One region of the Neobacillus sp. GCM10027624 genome, then DNA from elsewhere that is predicted to be linked to it. Evidence: riboswitches for the same ligand, from Rfam matches in the RefSeq annotation. Region 1 holds a riboswitch; the other holds the start of a gene.

Region 1 (8,242 bases):
TTCCATTAATGATTTAGAACCACTTATCCAGCAAATTGGGGAAGCAAAATATGTGCTCTTAGGGGAGTCATCACATGGGACTTCCGAATTTTATACACTTCGTGCTGAATTAACAAAAAAATTAATTACGGAAAAAGGATTTTCTATGATTGCGGTTGAAGGAGATTGGCCGGCTTGTCAAAATATCAATCGCTATATAAAAGGATACGGCCAAACAAAACAAAATGTAAAAGAAGTATTAGAGGCATTTGAACGATGGCCAACCTGGATGTGGGCAAATCATGAAATAATCGGTTTCATCGAATGGTTAAAAGATTATAATCAACAATGTAATCAAAATATTGGTTTTTACGGTATCGATGTCTACAGTTTATGGGAAAGCTTGGATGAAATTATCCATTACCTTGAAAAAACACAATCTCCAGAACTTGAAACAGCTAGAAGAGCTTTTTCCTGTTTCGAAACATATAATCGTAATCATGAATCTTATGCTGTTTCAGCTGGTTATTTATCAGAAAACTGCACCAATGAAGCACTCCAATTATTATCATCCATTCAAAAAAATAAATGGCAATACCGGGATGACTTTGAGGGTAGCCTTAACATGGAAGTGAACGCCCTGGTTACAGCCCATGCAGAAGAATATTATCGAATTATGGTACGAAGTGATTCAGAGTCTTGGAATATTCGGGATCGTCACATGGCTGAAGCAGTGGAAAAAATCGTCAACTTTTATGGTAACGATGCAAAAATCATTATCTGGGAGCATAACACACATGTTGGTGATGCTCGGGCAACCGACATGAAGGACGAAGGAATGGTCAATGTTGGACAATTGCTCCGGGAGAATCATTCCGAAAATGATGTTTATATCGTGGGATTTGGTACCTATAGCGGCACTGTCATTGCTTCGAGGGAATGGGGATTGAATTTTCAAATTACGGAAGTGCCTCCTGCTCAATATGGAAGTTGGGAGTATCTTATGCATTTGAGTGGAGAATTTAATCAGTTTCTTTTGTTTACAGATGTAAATCGCCATGAATTCGACAATACCATTGGTCATCGTGCAATCGGTGTTGTCTATCAGCCGGAATATGAGCATTTTGGTATTTATGTTCCTTCTCAAATGGGTGAACGTTATGATGCGTTCATATTTATAGACCAAACCACAGCTTTGAATCCCCTTGTTTTGGAAAAAATCATTTTTTAAACCTTAAAGGTCCCTCTTCTACGGAAGAGAGACCTTTTTGTTTCCGTTATTTTGACCCTGGAGCGGGGTGATCGACGCCCTTTACATGATGGCTATGTCCACTTTCTTCTGTAGTATGAAAATCATAATAATGAACATGCATACCATTGCCGACAGGAATAGCTGGACCTGAATAGGCCTTGTAATAATGGGTATGCCCATCCTCAAATAGTACATACCCTTCCGTATAATGAATATGACTTCCATCCTGGGTTTGAATTGGGGGCGATGTTACATCTAGGCACTGGTGGACATGGTTGGAACTTACACCTGTATAATCAACAGAACCATGGTTATGATGGGGAACAAAACCTGGTACAAAATCATCTTTTCCTATTTTATCTCTCATACTCTTCCCTCCATGTTTGAAAATCCCTGCTGCTTAACTATATGCGCGAAATTTTTAAAAAAGAAAACAAAAATGTACATAGGTTAATGTGTAAGTTCGCATACTATTTTTGTATTTGATTTCATTAATGAAAGAGGGATTATTAGATGACAGTCGGAACACAAGTAAAGCAAGCCTTAGCAAGCTTAAAAAGTGCCCAAGCAAGTTTTGAAACCTTCGCATTAGCCACTGATAACCAAAATGCAAAACAGCTATATCAACAAGCTGCCCAGCAAACACAATCCGTTTTAGATAGTTTGGAGCCACGCCTTCAGGAAATTCAGGCGGAAGAGCCCCAATACAATCAATAATAAGCAAAATAGGTTGGCGTTTATGCCAACCCATTTTTCATTTCAATAAGTAATCCCATTACATACCAAAGCTTGCAGGAAAGGAAGATCAATCATGACAGTTGCTTCTAACGTAAAGCAAACCCTTGTAACGATAAAGGATATTGAGGCACAATTGTCAGCTCTAGCTCTGAATTCACTGGATGAGGATGCAAAAAGAGTGTTTCATGAGACTGCCCTTACATTTGAACATGTAAAAAAAGACATTCAAACAAGAGTATATGAACTTGAACGTCAAGAACCGCAATACAAAGGATAATGGATTGGGGTGAGAAAAGATGCCTGGATGGGTTTTAATTATTGCTCGATCACTAATCTTCTTGTTACTAGTATTTTTAACCACAAAACTCCTTGGAAAAAAGCAAATTTCTGAACTTAACTTCTTTGAGTATGTTGCAGGTATTACTATTGGCAGTATTGCCGGTGAAGTAGTGACTGGACTTGAAAGTAATGCATATCATGGAGCATTGGCCATCATCGTTTTTGGCCTAGTTACTTTTATGGCAGACTTCCTTTCATTAAAAAGCAAAAAATTCCGAGATGTCATGGATGGTAGAGGAGCTGTAGTAATTAAAGATGGACGAGTTTTAGAAGAAAATTTAAAGAAGGAAAAATACACGATTGATGAATTATCCGCCCTGCTTAGGCAGAAGGATATTTTTAAAATCGCTGATGTTGAATTTGCTGTTCTTGAACCTAAAGGGAATTTGAGTGCTTTATTGAAAAAAGAAAATCGTCCTCTTACCCCAAAAGATTTGCAAATGAAAACAGCCAATGAAAAAGAGCCTCAAACCGTTATTATGGATGGGAAAATTTTAGATGAAGCATTGCGTTCATCAGGGAAAAGCCGTGGCTGGCTTAATACAGAATTAGAAAAACTCGGGGTAACACTTGATAATGTGTTTATTGGACAGGTCGACTCATACGGGGAATTAACCATTGATATTTATGATGACAAATTACAAGTGCCTTCCCCGCAGCAAAGGCCTCTGCTTATGGCAATGCTGAAAAAGACTCATGCTGACCTAGAACTATTTTCTCTAGCCACAGAGTGTCAAAATTCAAAGGAAATGTATCAGAAGAATGCGATGATTGTACAAAATGCAATGGATCAGTTAGAACCATATTTGAATGGTTAAAAAGAAAGATCCTTATTCAATAGATAAGGATCTTTTCGTCTTTACGAACTTATTTTCATTTTTCGCGGAATCCGGTACATTGAACTTCTTCGTAAATTCTTCTTTGTTAAAGCCCCCCATTGGTAATGTATCATTCCCATTTTCTTTTGCAATTAAAAAGGCTTGCTCCTTAAACTAGGAGCAAGCCTTTTGTGTACTAATTTGGACTGGGTCGATGAAACAGTCCCATTACTTCGATTGTTTCGGTAATATTAACAAATGCTGAAGTATCCACCTCAGAGATGAGATTTTTAACATCATTTAATTCATACCTGGAAATAACCGTGACTAAAATATTCCTTTTGTTATTGGAGTAACCGCCTACTCCATCCATTATGGTTAAACCTCTGTACAAATTAGATAGCAGATGTTTCCGCATTTCTTCGCCTTTTTCAGTAATAATCATAATGGTGAGCTTGGCATGATCCGTGTAAATGGCATCGACTACTTTACCGGTAACAAAAATGGAGACCAATGTATTAAGAGCAGAATCCCAATTGAATAAAAATCCACTGATGATAATGACTACACCGTTCATTCCAGATAGAAGGGCACCAATCGGAAAATCCATTTTTCTAGCTAGAATCATGCTAATGATATCAAAACCGCCTGTAGATCCAGAGCTGCGAAATACCATCCCAACCCCAAGTCCCGTAATAGCTCCTCCAAATATAGAAGAAAGTATTTTATCTTGCGCAATGGCATGAACAGGAATGATATAAAGACCAATCGAAATAATGATTACCGATAGGATTGAATTAATAATTAATCTTCTACCGAGCATTTTATATCCAATAATTAATAACGGAAGATTCAAAAGAAAGTTTGCAAATCCCGTATTTAACGGGGTTATCATCCCTAGAATCATGGAAATTCCGCTCATTCCTCCACTTAAGACTTGATGAGGAATTAAGAAAAGATTAAATCCAAAAGCAACAATGAGAGAACCGAAAACTATTCCAAGATATTGCAAGAAAGTGTCCCTCCTACTATCTATTCTTTTCAAATATCATACCGATTCTCGGTCCCCAAGTAAATTTAATAGTTTTTTACAATAATATACAATTATCAGATAAATATTAATTTTCTTTTATTAATCTTTTCGGATATTTTACCAATATTATTGAAAAAAACCTGATAAAATTGAATTTTTATGTAGGATATGTACTATTTATTCAATGATATATTTTCCCTTATTTTGATGGAAATTATTCTTCAAGAAAAACAATTGACAATTCTTTAATATTATTTATACTTTATTAATATATTAACTTTATTATTTAAATCCTCATCAAACCGATGAGGTAGAGGTCGCGGTTTTTATTAGTAATGCGGACGAGATGCGAGAGACATCGTTAACTCCGTTTGAAAGGAAAAGCCGCCGAAGCGTATTTTTTTCTCTTAAAAAAGTATGCTGGGGCTGTCTCCGAATAGGAACAGAACTGTCATGATTAGCCCTACCAGCCAATCGTGTTGAGCTATCTTTCGGAAGGTATGATGCGGGGTATTGATATGCCACCTGAATCTACTTCGGTGGCATTTTTTATTCCAAACTCCTTCCTATTAGAAGAGCTGTAGCACCTTTTTTTAGGTGCTGTAACTAGACAGCAAAGAAAAGGAGTATAGATAATATGCAAACTGCACGTGTATCAAAAGAAAATTCAAGTGCTGATGTTCTAATCTCGAACAAAGAAAAATCAGGATTAAAGCGCAGCTTAAAAGCCCGTCACCTTACAATGATCTCACTCGGGGGGACAATCGGGACAGGTTTATTCCTTGCAAGCGGCGGCGCAATCGCTACTGCCGGACCTGGTGGTGCGATTCTTTCCTATCTAATCATTGGGATTATGGTTTACTTTTTAATGACAAGCTTAGCCGAAATGGGCTCCTATATGCCGGTTGCTGGAAGCTTTAGTACGTATGCAACCAAATTTGTTGACCCTTCACTAGGATTTGCTCTTGGGTGGAACTATTGGTATAACTGGGCTATTACGATTGCTGCAGAATTAGCAGCTGTTACAATGATCATGAAATTTTGGTTTCCGCACACGCCATCTATTTTGTGGAGTGCCATTTTTTTAGCGATTATGTTTCTACTAAACTTTATTTCTGTTAAAGGCTTTGGTGAAGCAGAATATTGGTTCTCCTTAATTAAAGTTGTTACAGTTGTCATCTTTATTATTACTGGAACATTAATGATCTTTGGTATTATGGGCGGACATGTTATTGGTTTGAAGAATTTCACTGTTGGTGATGCCCCGTTCCATGGTGGTTTCATGACCATGCTTGGAATCTTTATGGCAGCAGGATTTTCTTTCCAAGGAACGGAGCTTCTTGGTGTGGCAGCCGGTGAAACAGACAATCCAGAAAAAGCAATTCCTCGTGCTGTTCGTCAAGTATTCTGGCGCATTCTATTATTCTATGTTTTAGCTATTTTAGTAATTGGTTTATTGATTCCATACACGAACGGTAACTTAGCAAACAGCGATGTAACGGTCAGTCCGTTTACACTTGTATTCCAAAAAGCAGGGATTGCCTTTGCTGCATCTGTCATGAATGCTGTTATTTTAACTGCGGTATTATCAGCAGGAAATTCAGGGATGTATGCCTCAACTCGTATGCTTTGGGATTTAGCTCGTCAAGGTAAAGCACCAAAATTCCTTGGCAAATTAAATAAAAATGGTGTACCTGTTAATGCCTTAATCGTTACTACTTTAGTCGGTACTCTTGCATTTCTTGCTTCCCTCTTCGGTGATGGAACTGTATATATTTGGTTATTGAATGCTTCAGGTATGTCAGGGTTCATCGCTTGGCTTGGAATTGCAATTTGCCATTACCGCTTCCGTAGAGCCTATGTTGCACAAGGCAGGGACTTAAGCAAGCTTCCATATAAATCTAAGCTTTTCCCATTTGGTCCGATCTTTGCCTTTGTTGTGTGCGGATTCGTCGTTTTAGGCCAAAACTACTCCGCATTTACCGGAGACCATATCGATTGGAATGGTGTATTAGTCTCCTATATCGGATTGCCATTATTTATCATCTTATGGTTAGGATATAAATTTACAAAGAAGACGAAATTAATCCCTTTAGATAAATGTGATTTAAATAACTAACTAAAATAGCACGCCTCGGCGTGCTATTTTTTATGCCTTAAAACAACGGGAACCTTCTTCAAACAACGATATATCTTTTCTTTCTTTCAAAATAGAAAAACAGACTCAAAACCTTGGGCCTGTTTTAACAAATATTATTCATCTTCTGATGACCAAACATACAGATCTTCTATCTGGCAATTCAATTCTTTGGAAATAGTCATGGCATTGTTCAAATTCATTACCCTCTTGGATAAATAATCATTGAGCTGACTTTTAGGAATATTCGTATTCCTTTCCAAACTGTCTAAATCCATACTGTTTTTTGATAATAATTCTTTGAGGTTACTCTTTTTCGCCTTATAATTCGTCAAAATGACACCTCACTTTTTATTTAGTATAACATACTATTTCAAAATTGGAAGGTAATAGATAGATGAGTCATATTTTTCCAAAAAATAATAAAGTTCCTCTTCTATAACAAGGAGTATTTTTTCATACTATAGTATAATGGAGATAGAATATTAAATGGGGTGTTAATTTGGGAAGTTCAAATAACCGCTATAATAGTGGAGAGGTTGTATATATTAAAGGAACGGAAGAGATGGTTACGATTTTGAAATGGCAATACGTAAAAAACATGAAAAGATATTCTTATGTTGTTAAAGAGCATCCATCAACATTTTTCTTCGAAGAGGAATTACACCGTCCGTAATTCCTCGCTACTCAAATCCAAAAAAAGAAGACCATTCCGGCCTTCTTTTTATTTTTGTTTTTCATTAAAAATCTGCGTTTCCTGTTGTTCTTGGGAATGGAATAACATCTCTAATATTAGACATGCCTGTTAAGTACATGATTAAGCGTTCGAAACCTAGACCATATCCTGAGTGTTTTGTACCGCCGTACTTTCTTAACTCCAGATACCACCAATAATCTTCCTCGCTCATTCCGAGATCTTTGATTTTTGAGGCAAGAATCTCTTCGCGCTCCTCACGCTGACTGCCGCCAATCAGTTCACCGATACCAGGCACAAGTAAGTCAGTTGCAGCAACGGTCTTGCCATCTTGGTTTAATCTCATATAGAAAGCTTTGATTTCTTTCGGGTAATCCGTAACAAATACTGGCTTCTGGAAGACTTTTTCGCATAGGTAGCGTTCATGCTCGGTTTGTAGGTCTAATCCCCACTCAACAGGGTAAGCAAACTGCTCTCCGGACTTTTCTAAAAGTTCAATTGCCTCCGTATAGGTTACACGGCCAAAATCTGAAGTATGGGCGTTTTTAAGTCGATCTAACAAGCCCTTTTCAATAAAGCTGTTAAAGAAATTCATTTCTTCAGGTGCCTGCTCAAGAACGTAGCCAATCACGTATTTCACCATTTCCTCTGCAAGATCCATAATGTCTGGAAGCTCTGCAAAAGCAACCTCTGGTTCAATCATCCAGAATTCAGCTGCATGCCTTGCCGTATTGGAGTTCTCTGCTCTAAATGTCGGACCAAAGGTATATACATTTCGGAATGCCAAGGCAAAGGCTTCACCGGATAACTGACCGCTAACCGTAAGATTCGTTTCTTTACCGAAGAAATCCTTCGTATTATCGACTTTTCCTTCATCATTTTTAGGGAGATTGTCCATGTCCAGTGTTGTGATCCTGAACATTTCACCCGCCCCCTCCGTGTCACTTCCTGTAATAATTGGCGAATGAACATACACGAAGCCTTTTTCTTGGAAAAATTGATGGATCGCATAAGATGCCAGTGAGCGTATACGGAATACTGCTGAAAATGTATTTGTTCTTGGCCGTAAATGAGCAATCGTCCTTAAATACTCAAATGAGTGCTTTTTCTTTTGCAGTGGGTAATCGACATTCGAAGTCCCTTCAATGGAAATTTCAATTGCTTTAATTTCAAAAGGCTGTTTTGCTTGTGGCGTATGAATAAAATCACCGACAACCTTAATCGATGAGCTGATTGGGAGCTTAGCGATTTC
Region 2 (8,242 bases), on a different contig from region 1:
CGAGGTTTATCAGCGAAGCAAGGCGATTTATCAGCGAATCATCAATAACAGCAAGTACTACAGAAAAGGCATAGGGAAAGGATGTTGGATTTCATGGTTGGCAAAGTCTATTTAGTTGGTGCGGGTCCTGGTGATCCAGATCTAATTACAGTAAAAGGATTACGCTGCCTGCAGCAGGCTGATGTGATTTTGTATGACCGGTTAGTAAATCCGGAGCTCCTTCAGCATGCAAAAGCAGATGCGCAGTTGGTATACTGCGGCAAACTTCCGAATTACCATACAATGAAGCAGGAAACAATTAATCACTTCTTGGTCAAATATGCGAAAAAAGGCTATACGGTTGTCCGCTTAAAGGGAGGCGACCCGTTCGTTTTTGGACGAGGCGGGGAAGAAGCAGAAGAATGTGTGAAACATCTTGTGCCGTTTGAAGTGGTCCCTGGCATTACCGCTGGAATTGCAGCATCCGCCTATGCTGGCATACCGGTTACCCATCGTACATTGAGTAAAAGCTTTGCTTTTATTACCGGACATCAAGCTGCTGGTGATAAAGAGGCAGAGCATCAGTGGGCCCATTTAGCGAAAGCGGTCGATACAATATGTGTTTATATGGGAGTTTCCCACCTTCCTACGATTGTTAAGCAATTGGTGGAGAATGGAAAGTCTGCTGACACACCAATCGCTCTTGTTCACTGGGGCACTTTAAGCGATCAAAGAACAGTAGTTGGAACCCTTGGCACGATTGAAGCGCGTGTTAAGGATGCAAAAATTGCAAACCCAAGCATGATTGTGATTGGCGAGGTTGTCCGCTTACATGATAGACTGAACTGGTTCGAGGAAGAAATCGTTCCTCATTTACCAGTTGTTCAAGGGTAAGCGGAAAGGAGCAATCTGCATGAAAGCGATTCTTTATATCTGCCATGGAACAAGATCAAAAAAGGGAGCCGAAGAGGTAAAGTCCTTTTTGAATAGGGTAATAGAACGTGTGGATGTCCCGATTCAGGAAATCAGTTTTTTGGAATTAACCGATCCTTCTATTGAAGAAGGCTTTAGGAGATGTGTGGAAAAAGGTGCATCGGAGATTACCGTGGTGCCGATTTTTCTTTTAGCAGCTGGTCATATTAAAGAAGATATTCCGAATGCACTATTCGTATTAGGCAAACAGTATCCAGAGGTCCAAGTGCAGGTAAGGAATCCGTTTGGCGTGCAGGATGAAATTCTCGATGCGATTGCTGAACTAGCAAGAGGGGTTGCTGGGGAGGTCACTTCACAGGATTCATTATTAATAGTTGGCAGGGGCAGCAGCGATCCCAGCATCGGCACTGCGTTTGAGTTGATTGCCAATGGAATCCAAGAACGGCTCCAAACGGATCAGGTGTCCGTTTGTTACCTCGCGGCTGCAGAACCGAGGCTGGAGCAAGGGTTTGAGGCGGTCTTGGAGGCAGGATCGGGGAGAGTTATTGTCATTCCCTATCTTTTATTCTCCGGACTACTTTTAGGCGAAATCAACCAAATGATTCGCAAAAAGCAAACAGAAGACCAGGAAATCATCTGTACAGGCCAACTAAGCCGGCATCGAGTAATTGAAGACATTGTGGTCAACGGATTCGACAAAATTCGGTGAGTGACAGGCACCACCCGAATTTTGTCGAAACACAATAAGAGAGGCACCTTCCAAATTTGGGAGGTGCCTTTCCTTATTGTATTGAAATTTAAACAAGCTGTAGAATACTTTGTAGTGTGTTGGTTTCTTCGTCGGTTAGTGGGACCATTGGGAGACGGACGCCGCCAACGTTGACACCTTTTAGATTAAGGGCTGCTTTGACCGGTGTTGGGTTTGGAGCAGCAAATAATGCTTTCATGACTGGAAGTAGTCTGCGATGCGCTGCAGCTGCCTCTTGGACATGACCACTTTTAAAGAGATTGACCATCTCCTGCATCTCATTTCCAATGATATGGGAGGCAACGGAAACAATTCCTGCACCGCCGATTGCTAAGACCGGAATGGTTAAACCATCATCACCACTGTATAAAGTGAAATCACTCGGTGTTTGGCTAATCACTTCTGCCATGGCGTCTAAATTGCCGCTAGCTTCTTTAATAGCTACGATATTTGGAATCTGGGAAAGACGAACAATTGTCTCAACGGACATATTGACCACACTTCGCCCAGGAATATTATAGAGCATAATCGGTAATGCTGTGGACTCGGCAATAGCTTTAAAGTGTTGATATAAACCCTCTTGTGATGGCTTGTTATAGTATGGGGCCACGAGCATAATCCCATCCACACCCGCTGCTTCAGCCTGTTTTGTTAAACTAATTGAAGCCCTCGTGTTATTCGAACCTGTTCCGGCAATGACAGGAATCCTGCCGTTTACGACATCCACAACAAACTTAAAAAATTCAACTTTTTCATCCGTGGTTAATGTAGGAGATTCTCCAGTGGTACCAACGACTACCAATCCATCCGTCCCATTTTCAATTAGGTAATTTACTAATGTTCTTGTTGCGTTAAAATCAATCTCGCCTTCATGATCAAATGGCGTAACCATAGCAGTTAAAACTTGGCCAAAATTCATTTTTCCTCACCCTTTAAATTATTTTTTTTATAAATTAGAGGTGGCTAAGGACATTCCAAGTCAACGCAAAAAAGCAGCAACGAAGGCTCGCTGCTGCAATAGAAACATAAATAAAAAACAAGTTCCCGTGCGTGAGATAGCCCTCCATATAGTTCCCTATATGACAGTTCTGTATTTATTCAATAGCAGAACCAGCTCCAAGACAAATGAGAGTCTTATAAGCTTCGGCAAATTCCCCTTTCCATAATCATCCCAGGACCTCATTATCCTCCAACTATGTACTAATGGTCTTTGCGCCTCTATCCTCACTTCAAAAGGTTTGAAGTAAGAAGATATTTAATTAACACTAAATATATCAGATTTCCCCTTCAAATTCAAGGGGACAAGGTCGACAAAATTCGGGTGGTGCCTGTCAGCGCCCGAATTTTGTCGATCAAAAAGATTCTAAGAAAATTCTAAGATTGACTGGCTATACTGTCCGAGAATAGAGGAATTGGTTAGGAGGATTTTTTATGAAGAAAATGGATAAGAAGTGGGTTGTTCTTTGTTCTACAGCTGTTGCAGCGGTGTATGCTGCTGGATTTGTTACTACAGAGACGCAGGCTTCTATTGATCAGCCGTTACACCATATTGCAGCTAATGTTCAAGCTAGGCATATTACAATAAATCACTCTAATGAAAAGGTCGGCGAACAAAAGAGCAAGCAAAATAAAGGGATCTATAAGGATGGGACGTTTACAGGTACAGGTACGAATCGGCGAGGATTTATTGATGTAGCTGTCACAATTAAGAATGACAAAATTACCACCGTAGAGATTAGCCATTTTGCAATGCATTATTCAGAAAGTGACATAGTAGGACTGCCTGATGAAGTAGTGCAAAAACAAAGTGCCCAAGTGAATAATGTTTCTGGGGCGACTTATAGTACACAGGCTTTTGAGGACGCTGTGATGGATGCACTTTCCCAAGCCCATAACGTGAAAGGATAATCTATGAAAAAAACAAAATTGTACATGGATACTGTTGTTGACATAAAGGTCGTTTCAAATAAGTCGAAGAAAGAGACGGAAGCAAAAATAACTCGTGCCTTTGAGGCATTTCAGCATGTAGAACAAGCATGCAGCCGTTTCAGCTCATCAAGTGAGCTAATACGAGCTTGTGAGACTATCGGAGTACCAGTAAAAATCAGTCCTTTTCTATTTGAACCTCTTTATATTGCGATTGAAATGGCTAAATTAACGGATGGACTATTTGACCCGACGGTAGGAAAGGTGATGGAAATGAATGGATTTAATCGACACTATATTTCTGGACAGATGATGAAAAGTGTTTCTTCTGATTCGGTTTCTTATCATGATATCGAACTAGATCAGTACAATCATACAGTAACTTTAAAAAAGCCGATGGTCATTGATCTTGGAGCTGTTGCAAAAGGGTTCGCAATTGATCTGGCTGCTAATGAATTAAAGGAATTTAAGGGATTTGTCATTAACGCTGGAGGCGATTTATTTGCATTCGGTGTGGATGACAACGGGGAAAAATGGAAAATTGGAATCCAGCATCCGTACCAAAAGGATTCCATCATTGAAACGATAGAGATATCAAACGAAGCCGTCTGTACATCTGGCAGCTATGAACGCAGAAATCCAGATAAGTCAGATTCACATCATTTGGTAAATCCAAAAACAAAATGCTCCCCGAATGAATGGATTAGCTGCAGTGTCATCGCACCGTTTGCAATGATGGCAGATGCCTTTTCAACAGCCTCCTTTTTACTTGGAGTAAAAAAAGGAAAACAATTAATCGAACATTTAGCTTTAAAAGGGATCCTTATCACATCAGAATTACAGATTAATAAAGTTGGAGGGATTTAAGTGTCAGGGAAAAAGTGGTTCAAAACACCAAAGGGCTATGTCGCGACAGCCATGGTTTTTTATCTATTCATCGCATCTATTGGGTCAAAAAGTATGCTGGGGATAGAGAACAGTATGATCGCTATTGTGGCATCAATCTTTGTAGATAATATCCTATGTAGAATTATGGATAGAAGAAGCAGCAAGGACAGTACAGTAATAACAGCCTTAATCATTTCACTTATCTTAAGTTTTACGACATCTGGGATGGTTGTGGCAGGGACAGCGATTCTCGCCATCTTGTCCAAGCATCTATTCGTTTATAAGAAAAAACCAATCGTTAATCCTGCTGCTTTCGGTTTACTGTTATCGATTTTTATTTTTCAAATAGGCCAAAGCTGGTGGGGGGCTTTTGGGGATCTTCCTGCCTGGACTATTTTGTTTCTTTTAATTGGCGGGTATTTTGTAACTGAACGAGTTAATAAATTTCCACAGGTATTTTCATTCTTAGGGACCTTTTTTGTATTACTGCTTATACTTGGTTTAATAAGTATAGGAGATGCGGCAGATGCTCTTCGTCCGCCATTTATCAATGCGACCTTATTTTTCGCCTTTTTCATGCTCACAGATCCGCCAACCTCACCGGCAAAATATAAGCAGCAAATCTACTTTGGGGTACTTGCTGCCGTTTCAGGGGTTATTATATATGGCCTTTTCGGCGGACTAACCTATTTATTTATCGGCTTATTTGCCGGGAATTTTTATAACTATTGGAATAAACGTTCTACCTCAAAAGCATCCGCCATGAGGCAAGTTACAAAAACACAAAGGGCAGTTAGTAAATTGTAAAGCTAGCTATATTCTTTGCTTCGTGATTAAAATATTGAAATAATTGGGACAAACTATGCAGGATAAAAAGAAAGGGAGTGGGCAGGCATCTATGCGTGTATTGGTCATAGAAGATGATGGACCTTTAAGAAGGATCATTTCTAGAATATTAGAGGAAGAACAGTACGAAGTGGACCAGGCTGAAAACGGGGAAGAAGGGTATTTTATGGCTTCGACCGGTGAGTACGATCTGATCACGCTGGATATTATGCTGCCAATGATGGATGGATACGCGGTGATGAGAAAGCTGCGGAGTGAAGGCAATCAATCCCCGACCTTATTTCTGACTGCAAAGGATCGGATTGAAGATAAGGTAAAGGGTCTTGACTTTGGTGCGGATGATTATATTGTCAAACCCTTTGCTACAGAAGAGTTTTTAGCGAGAGTGCGATCTTTACTTAGACGGTCTGGGAAAATAGGAATCGAAGGAAGGATGACCTATGGCCCCGTTCTCTTAGACACCAACCTGCATGAGGGTTATATACATGAAACGGCTCTAAAGTTAACGATTAAAGAATATGAACTTCTTTTTTACCTTATACAAAATAAAGAGCAAATCCTAACCCGGGATCAGATTTATCAAAGAGTTTGGGGAATAGAGAGTGAAACGACAGACGCCATTGTTGAACTCTACATCCATTATTTACGGAAAAAATTGGCCCCTTTTGAGCTTGAGCGGTTGATTCGGACCATAAGGGGTGTAGGGTATATGTTAAAGGAGTAAGGTAGAGCAATGTTTAAAAAAACTAGACGCAGGCTCGTTATCCTGAATGCACTTGTATTTTTTATCCTTCAAAATGCTTTTGGGGCCATTATTTATTTTTATACGCATTATAGTTTATACCATCAGGTGGATCAGACCGTTTTAGAAAAGCGAAATCATTTGCAGCGAGAGAGAGAGAAACTCGGCAAGGAATTAAGTCCAGAGCGTGAAGAGAACCATCGGTTAGTTTATTTACTTTGGAAGAAGGGAAATAAACTTTACCAGGTAATACCGGAGAGTACGCTCTCTTTAAAGGATACGGCTCATTTTTCACCTTTATTAAAGAAGAAAGGTCTTCAAACGGTAGCGATTGGAGCAGAATCCTATCGTGTCATCACGATGGCTGAACCAAAGAATGGGGAATATTCACCAGTCCAGCATATTCAAATTGTTTATAATCTGAGACGTGAAAATGAAATGCTGGATCATTTATTGGTGGTCATTAGCTTTGGGTCCTTATTAAGTGTGTTTATTGCCGCACTAGCTGGGCTCTATCTAGCTAATAAGGCCTTAATACCCATCAAGAGGTCCTGGGAAAAACAGCAGCGGTTTGTTGCAGATGCTTCTCATGAACTGCGTACACCTCTTTCCGTTATGAAATTAAATCTTGAACACCTATTTCGTCATCCGGATTATACGATTGAACAGGAAAGCGAGACCATTCACCAGGCGATTCAAGAGATTCACTACATGTCAAAAATGACTTCTGATTTATTGACATTAGCTCGGTCTGACACGGACCAGATCCAGTTGATCCAAGAGACTATTATGCTGGAAGAGATTCTTCAGCATGTAATTAAAGATTTTAAAGCGCTGGCTAGTCAAAAAAATATACAGATAATCGCTGAAGTCTTTCCAATCAAAATGATAGGGGATAAAGAGAGACTGAAACAGCTGTTTGTCATTCTGTTAGACAATGCCCTTAAGTATACGGGAGAGAATGGAGTTATCACTATTAAAGCAGATGTGAAAAATTCACGTGCTGCTATTGAGGTAGCGGATACTGGGATTGGGATACCAAAAAGTGATCTCCCCTATATTTTTGACCGTTACTACCGTGGGGATAAATCCAGAACTCGTCATTTAGAGGGATCAGGCTTAGGGCTTTCGATTGCCAATTGGATTGTTCGATCACATACTGGAAAAATTCGAATTATGAGCAAAGAAGGCGAGGGAACACGTGTTTTCGTAAGCTTCCCACTAAGAAATAAACCTGAAAACTTCTTGTGATAGTAATATGGGTTGTGCTGCCACCCTATTTTTTTTTTGCGATCCTTTTAGATGCAATGAAACATTGGTATAAAATAGGATCAGAGGGTCAATTATGTTCGTACATTTTATGATGATAATGTAATAAAGATGGAGGAATGATGGGATTGAAGAATCAATTCGAGCTTGCAACGTTTGCTGGCGGGTGTTTTTGGTGTATGGTTTCGCCGTTTGATGAGCAGCCAGGAATTAGGGAAGTGGTTTCGGGGTATACGGGGGGACATGCTGAAAATCCGTCGTATCAAGAGGTGTGTTCTAATACGACAGGTCATTATGAGGCGGTTCAAATTACGTTTGATCCAGTCGTCTTTTCTTATAAAAAGCTACTTGAGCTGTTTTGGCAGCAAATCGATCCGACTGATGCGGAGGGGCAGTTTAATGATCGAGGAACCTCCTATCGGACCGCTATTTTTTACCATAATGAGGACCAAAGACAACAAGCTGAAGCTTCAAAAGCAGAGATTGCCGCAAGCGGCCGTTTTAAAAAGCCGATTGTTACGGAAATCCTTCCGGTCGGTCCTTTTTACAGGGCGGAAGATAAGCATCAATATTATTATAAAACTTTTCCTTTTCACTATAATCTTTATCGGGAAGGTTCCGGCAGGGCACGCTTTATTCGTGAGAACTGGAAGATGCGCAAAAGTGATGACGAGCTGCGAAGTGAGTTAACGTCGCTTCAGTATGATGTAACGAGAAAGAATGCAACAGAGCCACCGTTCCAAAATGCATACTGGAATCATGACGAAGAAGGTATTTATGTAGATATCATTTCCGGGGAGCCCTTGTTTAGTTCCACTGACAAATATGATGCAGGCTGTGGCTGGCCCAGCTTCACGAAGCCCCTGCGCCGCAATGAGCTAGAAGAAAAGTTTGATACTTCGCATGGTATG

Evidence for each region. A riboswitch is a leader RNA that binds a small molecule or an ion and turns the genes downstream of it on or off. The one in region 1 is predicted to bind lysine.
Region 2: linked by a shared signal. The riboswitch ahead of dapA (4-hydroxy-tetrahydrodipicolinate synthase) and the one ahead of ACFQZ9_RS24125 (amino acid permease) in region 1 are both predicted to bind lysine.

Annotation. Positions count from the first base shown of each region.
Region 1 is NZ_JBHTHD010000014.1:53,726-61,967, reverse strand. It holds gene ACFQZ9_RS24155 (erythromycin esterase family protein) at 1-1,210, shown strand, start outside; gene ACFQZ9_RS24150 (YmaF family protein) at 1,257-1,598, opposite strand; gene ACFQZ9_RS24145 (DUF1657 domain-containing protein) at 1,745-1,948, shown strand; gene ACFQZ9_RS24140 (DUF1657 domain-containing protein) at 2,043-2,246, shown strand; gene ACFQZ9_RS24135 (DUF421 domain-containing protein) at 2,266-3,126, shown strand; gene ACFQZ9_RS24130 (YitT family protein) at 3,323-4,138, opposite strand; lysine riboswitch at 4,463-4,654, shown strand; gene ACFQZ9_RS24125 (amino acid permease) at 4,797-6,278, shown strand; gene ACFQZ9_RS24120 (helix-turn-helix domain-containing protein) at 6,413-6,631, opposite strand; gene ACFQZ9_RS24115 (hypothetical protein) at 6,799-6,972, shown strand; gene asnS (asparagine--tRNA ligase) at 7,037-8,242, opposite strand, start outside.
Region 2 is NZ_JBHTHD010000012.1:25,058-33,299, forward strand. It holds gene cobA (uroporphyrinogen-III C-methyltransferase) at 94-873, shown strand; gene ACFQZ9_RS20960 (sirohydrochlorin chelatase) at 893-1,621, shown strand; gene dapA (4-hydroxy-tetrahydrodipicolinate synthase) at 1,710-2,579, opposite strand; lysine riboswitch at 2,709-2,889, opposite strand; gene ACFQZ9_RS20970 (FMN-binding protein) at 3,092-3,568, shown strand; gene ACFQZ9_RS20975 (FAD:protein FMN transferase) at 3,572-4,453, shown strand; gene ACFQZ9_RS20980 (RnfABCDGE type electron transport complex subunit D) at 4,454-5,281, shown strand; gene ACFQZ9_RS20985 (response regulator transcription factor) at 5,373-6,044, shown strand; gene ACFQZ9_RS20990 (sensor histidine kinase) at 6,054-7,313, shown strand; gene msrA (peptide-methionine (S)-S-oxide reductase MsrA) at 7,454-8,242, shown strand, end outside.